DNA from 2 places in the Streptomyces sp. NH27 genome. Region 2 is predicted to be linked to the other one. Evidence: riboswitches for the same ligand, from Rfam matches in the RefSeq annotation. Region 2 holds a riboswitch; the other holds the start of a gene.
What was found. Region 2 has a riboswitch for cobalamin ahead of metE (5-methyltetrahydropteroyltriglutamate--homocysteine S-methyltransferase). Riboswitches for the same ligand answer to the same signal wherever they lie in the genome.
Positions count from the first base shown of each region.

Region 1: another riboswitch for cobalamin. It lies ahead of AC13HU_RS15680 (ABC transporter substrate-binding protein); the one in region 2 lies ahead of metE (5-methyltetrahydropteroyltriglutamate--homocysteine S-methyltransferase).

Region 1 is NZ_JACEGK010000164.1:185-3,387, reverse strand. Features, by position in the region: gene AC13HU_RS15685 (G1 family glutamic endopeptidase) at 383-1,090, shown strand; cobalamin riboswitch at 1,369-1,570, shown strand; gene AC13HU_RS15680 (ABC transporter substrate-binding protein) at 1,590-2,687, shown strand; partial or broken gene AC13HU_RS15675 (iron chelate uptake ABC transporter family permease subunit) at 2,684-3,203, shown strand, end outside.
Region 2 is NZ_JACEGK010000414.1:1,054-4,256, forward strand. Features, by position in the region: gene metE (5-methyltetrahydropteroyltriglutamate--homocysteine S-methyltransferase) at 1-1,305, opposite strand, end outside; cobalamin riboswitch at 1,467-1,686, opposite strand; gene AC13HU_RS27615 (SH3 domain-containing protein) at 1,943-2,359, shown strand; gene AC13HU_RS27620 (phosphatase PAP2 family protein) at 2,548-3,203, opposite strand, start outside.

The sequences.
Region 1 (3,203 bases), on a different contig from region 2:
GGGCACTCATACGCCGATTTCTCCACACCGGTACACCGAGTCGATCGCGAATCCCGCGTCCGCGACGTTCCGCGCGACGTTCCACGCGCCGCCCCGCTCGCGGTCGAACACGCCGAGCCCGGCCCGCCGCCCACGCGGCGCACGAACGCCCCTTCGGCCCAACGGACTTCACCCGAAGGGACTGTCACCACTCGGAGTGTTGTCATGTTCACGCCATTGCGGCATCCGGTAGCTGCCTTTCCCTTCCGGCACCCCCACCGCAGGCAGCAGCATCGCTACACCGGCCTTGTCGGCAAGCCTCCCCCACCACCAGACGGGCCACGGACGGCAGGTCGACTCCCCCCACCACCCTCGCAACTCCCACACCATTGGAGTTCACCGGATGCACACCTTCCGCACCGCCGCCCCCACAAGGGCTGCCGCCGCCGCGCTGCTCGCGCTGTCCTGCGCCTCCCTCGCCGGACCCGCAAGCGCCGCCGCCCCCACCGTCGAGTTCGGCGCCCACCACTTCGCCCAGCCGCTGCACGGCTTCTCGGGCGACAGCAACTGGGGCGGCTACATCGCCCAGGGCTCGTTCACCAGCATCTCCGGCTCGTGGACGATGCCCGAGGTCACCTGCAACTCCTCGAACGACCTCTACGCGCCCTGGATAGGCATCGACGGCTACGGCTCGCAGACGGTCGAGCAGACCGGCGTCCAGGTGGACTGCTCCAGCGGCAGCCCCGAGTACTCGGGCTGGTACGAGATGTACCCGGCCGCGCCCGTGTACTACAACGAACCGGTCGACGCCGGCGACGTGTTCACCGCCAGCGTGGTCGCCAGCGGCGGCAGCTCGTACAGCCTGAAGCTGGCCGACACCACCAAGGGCTGGTCGAAGACCACGCAGTCGTCGCTCAACGCGTCCGACGCGAGCGCCGAGGCCGTGATCGAGTCGCCCACCGGCAGCTACCCGTCCTTCAACGAGCAGGACTTCAGCGGCATCACCGTCAACGGCCAGTCCTTCGACACCTACAACCCCGAGGCCATCGACAGCGGCCCGTACACCGAGACCGCCCTCAACGGCGGTTCGTTCTCGATCATCCCGGGCTGACGCTCGTCATCTTCCCTCGGGACTTCCCTCGGGGCCGGACGCGTTCCCCCGCGCCCGGCCCCGTCGCGCGCCCTCGGCCGTCCGGCCGACGCCCGACGCACGCTGCCCGGGCCCGGGCTCGGCCTCAGCGCGTCCGGCGGGCACCCACCTCGCCGGGCCCCCACCGTCTGATGCGTCGGGCCGCCGGACCGCCCGGTTCGGACCGCCGGCGCACCCTGACGCGCAGGTCGGTGCGCCTTGGGACCCCCTCCTGCCGGTCGGGCGGGTTGTCGCGTTTGGTAGCGTGCGCGTGCCGTGGTGCTCGGGAAACCGGTGGGAAACCGGTGCGGCCCTCGCCACTGTAGCCGCGGAGTTGCGCGGCCCTCGCCGACCGTCGAAGCGGTCGGGGCCACTGGGCGGACCACGACGGGTCGCCTGGGAAGGTCGGCCGTGGAGCATCGATGCGGAAGCCAGGAGACCGGCCACGGCGCGACATCTTCCACGAGGGTTTGGAGAACACGTGCCGACCAGCGCGCTGCGCCCGTTCCGCCGCATCCATCAGCTCATACGCCCGGGCGCGCGCCCGGGACCCGACCGTACCGCGCGCCCGCGCCGGGCCCGCCCCGTCCGGCTCGCTGCCGCCGGCTCGGCCCTGCTCGCCCTCGGCGCCCTGGGCGCCTGCACGGGAGCACCCGCCGCGAACGGCCCCGCCACCTCCACCGGTTCCGGCCACCCCACCGCGGTGAGCGTGCGCAGTTGCGGCGCCACCACGACCGTGTCCACACCCCCGAAGCGGCTGGTCACCCTCAACGAGGGCGCCACCGAGGTCGCCCTGGCCCTGGGTCTGCAGTCGCGGATGGCGGGCACCGCCTACCTCGACGACACGATCCCGGCCAAGTGGAAGGCCGCCTACGACTCCGTACCGGTGCTCAGCAAGGAGTACCCGACCAAGGAGAAGCTGCTCGCGGCGCGCCCCGACTTCCTCTACGCCTCCTACAGCAGCGCCTTCACCGACAAGGTGGCCGGCACCCGCGCGGAGCTGGATTCCGAGCACATCCCCTCCTACCTGTCGCCGTTCGGCTGCGCCGACAGCAAGCAGGTGCCGGCCGCGTCCTTCGAGGCGGTGTGGGCCGAACTGGCGGACGTCGCCAAGGTCTTCGGGGTGCCGGAGCGGGCCGCCGCCATCGAGCGGCAGCAGAAGCAGGCGCTGGCCGGCCTGACCGCCCAGGGCGCGGGCAAGGGCCTGAACGTGCTCTGGTACGACTCCGACACCAAGACCCCCTTCGTCGGTGCCGGCCACGGCGGACCGCAGCTCATCCTCGACGCCGTCGGCGCGCACAACGTCTTCGGCTCGCTGCCGGGCGGCTGGCAGAGCGCCGGCTGGGAGAAGGTGGCCGCCGCGAACCCGGACGCCATCGTCCTCGCGGACGCCGGCTGGGACACGGCGAAGTCCAAGATCGCCTACCTGGAGCACGATCCCGTGCTGAGCCGGCTCACCGCCGTCCGCAAGCGGGCCTTCGTCGTCGTGCCGTTCTCGGAGTCGACGCCGGGCGTGCTCCTGGCCGACGGTGCCGCCAAGGTCGCGGCAGGACTGGCCGAGCTGCACGCCGCCTCGTGACGGCCGCCGACCCCGCCACCGACCCCGTCACCGCGCGCCCGGCAGGATCGATGCGCGCGGCGGTGGCGCTGGCCGTGTCCGCCGCCGCGCTGCTGGCGATGTGCCTGCTCGGTCTTGCCGTCGGCTCGGTGCACGAGCCGCCGCGGGTGGTGGCCGATGTCGTCCTGCGTCGGCTGGGCCTGGGCGACCACCAGGTCACGCTGCTGGACGACCAGATCGTCTGGCAGTTGCGGCTGCCGCGCGTGGTCGGCGCCGCCGCCACGGGCGCCGGGCTCGCGGTCTGCGGCGCGGTGCTCCAGACGCTGACCGGCAACGACCTGGCCGATCCGTACCTGCTCGGCATCTCCGACGGTGCCGCCGTCGGCGCGGTCACCGTGCTGGTCCTGGGTGTCGGCTCCGGCGCGGCGGCCATCGGTGCACTGCCGCTGGCCGCCTTCGCCGGCGCGTTGCTCGCCACCGCCGTCGTCATGGCCCTGGCCGGTGCGGGTTCGTGGGCGCTGCCGGGCACGCGGACCG
Region 2 (3,203 bases):
GCGGGCGCGCTGGGCGGCGGCGCGCTCGGGGTACGCCTGGGAGCGGCGGCCGTCGGCGTCGGTGACGGCAGCGACCCTGGCGCGTACGGCCGGGTCGCGGGTGATCGGGGAACCGGCGCGGGAGGCGAGGTCGGCGCGGTTCGCGGCGATCTCCGCGGCGATGGCGTCGGTGCCCTGCACCAGGCCCTTGGCCAGCGTGACGATCTCGGCGGTCTTCTGCCGGGCGAAGGCGAGCCAGCGCAGCACCTGCGGGTCGATGTCCTGCTCGGGTGCGGTGTCCAGCGGCACGTGCAGCAGGGAGCAGGACGCGGCCACGTCGACCCGGCCGGCGAGGCCGAGCAGGGTGGCCAGGGTGGACAGCGACTTCTCGTAGTCGTTGATCCAGATGTTGCGGCCGTTGACGACGCCCGCCACCAGCCGCTTGCCGGGCAGCCCGCCGACGGCGGCGAGGTCGTCGAGGTTGGCGGCGGCCGCGCCGGTGAAGTCGACGGCCAGGCCCTCGATCGGGGCCCTGACCAGGATCGGCAGCGCCTCGCCGAGCCGGTCGAAGTAGGAGGCGACGAGCAGCTTCGGCCGGTCGGTGCGGGCGCCCAGCTCGCGGTAGGTGCGGGCGGCGGCGTTCAGCTCGTCGGGCGTGCGGTCCTGGACCAGGGCGGGCTCGTCGAGCTGCACCCACTCGGCGCCGGCGGCCCGCAGGTCGGCGAGCACCTCGGCGTACACCGGCAGCAGCCGGTCCAGCAGGGTCAGCGGCTCGAAGTCGGCCGGCACCCCGGGGGCGGGCTTGGCGAGCAGCAGGTAGGTCAAGGGGCCGACCAGCACCGGCCGCGGGGTGTGCCCGAGCGCGAGGGCCTCCCGCAACTCGCCGACCTGCTTGGCGGAGTCGGCGGCGAAGACCGTGTCGGGGCCCAACTCGGGCACCAGATAGTGGTAGTTGGTGTCGAACCACTTCGTCATCTCCAGCGGCGCCACGTCCTGGGTGCCGCGGGCCATCGCGAAGTAGCTGTTGAGCGGGTCGGCGCCGACGGCGGCACGGTGCCGCTCGGGGACGGCGCCGACCATGACGCTGGTGTCGAGGACGTGGTCGTAGTACGAGAAGTCGCCGGTGGGTACCTCATGGACGCCGGCGTCGGCGAGTTGCCGCCAGTTGGACCGGCGTAGATCGGCCGCGGTCTCCCGGAGGGCGTCCGCGGTGACGCGGCCCTTCCAGTAGCCCTCGACGGCCTTCTTCAGGTCCCGGTGCTGTCCCTGGCGGGGGTAGCCGTACACGGTGGCCCGTGCTGCCGCGGCTGCGGGCTTTGCTGACACGGAAATCTCCTTCGCGAGATGTCTCCCTGGCATCCCGGGGACGGGACGCGGGCGCGAAGGCGGCGAACGGGACGGATCGGACACGCCTCATGGGGACGCTCCTCCGCCTGATATGTACGCCGACCCGCCCACGAGGTCACCGGGATATCCGCACGCGATCGGTCGCGTACGGGCAACGGGCAGGTCTTCGGACTCGCGGGCTCGCCTGCCGGGGCAGACACCTACTGACCGTCGCTTCCCAGGTCCGCGGCTCGGACCCAGTGCTGATGACGGCTATCGTTCCCACTTACCGCTGCGGGGCAGTCCCGGATTCCCACCGGGTTCCCTCTTACGACGCGCCTGTCTGGCGGACAGGGGCGAACCAGCTGCACCCGCCAGCATACGACCCGGGGCGCGGCGCCCGTCCGCCTCCGGCCCGCGGCAGCCGGTCGATGCCCGCCTCGTACACCGTCGGCAGCATCGGCGCGCCCTGCGCGGGACCGCCGCCCCCGTCCAGGTGGCCGCGGAGTCCGCAGACGGGTGAGAGCCTCGCACGTTCGGCTCAACACGGCGATTTATCCGCACTGTTGGAGATTGTGCGGCGTACTTTCGGCGGTGCCCATGCGTCTCACCGCACATCAGGAACAGGAGAAGTCCCTTGGCGACATCCGCTGCTCTTCCTACTCTCCGAGGCCGCATCATCATCGGCGCGAGCGCGCTGACCACCGCCGTGGCACTCGGCACCACGCTGCTCGGCGCGACGGCAGCCCAGGCCGCCACCCCGGCCCTTCCGTACGGCACGGTCGTCGCCGGTGACGGCGTCGTGCAGCGGCAGTTCCCCAGCACGGACTCGTCCGTCAAGGGCTCGCTGAGCTACCACCAGCAGGTCGGTCTGCGCTGCAAGGTCCGCGCCCAGAACATCGAGGGCAACGACATCTGGTACCTGCTGCGCGACAACAACAACTGGGTCTCGGCGAAGTACGTGGACAACACCGGCACCGTCTCCTACTGCAAGGACGTCCTGCGCAGCAGCACCGCCGTGATGAACGCGGTGCCGAAGGGCGCCAAGGGCTGACCGTCCCACGGACCAAGGGCATCCCGGAGTCGCGGCAGGTCCCGCACGCGGCTCCGGGCCGCCATGTCGGACCCCCGCGAGCCGACCCCCGGCACGACCCGCGCGGTGAGGACGATCTTCCCCCGCCGGGGACCGTGCCTTCCGCGCTTTCCGTGTGGTGAGTCGACGCGGCGGCCGAGTGACGCATGTCAGAGCGTGCGGCCGGCCGGGCCGGCGAGTCCCGACAGGATCGGCAGCGTCAGGGCGAGCCAGGCCGCGCCCAGCAGCCAGCCGCCCAGCTCGTCGGTGGGCCACTGCACGCCGAGGTAGATCCGGGTGGCGCTGATGGCGGCCACCCACAGCAGGCAGCCCAGCACGTCGAGCCGGACCGCCCCGCGGGGTGCGTCGCTGCGCAGGACCGCCCAGGCGAGAAGTCCCGCGGTGAGCACGGACGTTGTGGCGTACCCGGAGGGGAACGCCCAGTCGGTGCTGAGCGCGGCCCAATCGGCCACCGGCGGTCTGGGCCGGGCCAGCGCGAACACGACCGCGAGGCGGACCGCCTGCCCGGTCAGCAGGATCACGACCGCGCCGAGCGCCGCCGACACCTCCCGCCGCGACGCCGTCCGGTGCGCGCACCCGGTCCATCCGGCCAGCATCACCGCGACGTACGGAAGCAGGCCGGCCGCGGTCGAGTCCAGCAGGTGGGCGGCCGCGGTCAGGTCGGCCGATCGATGGGCCACCACCCAGTGGTGCAGGCAGCCGTCGGGTCCGATCGGTGCGCCGTCGCGTGCGCCCAGTGCCCACAGCAGCAGCGCGAACAGGACCGCGGGCAGGGCGAACAGGGCGAACGCCGGCCCGGCCCGGC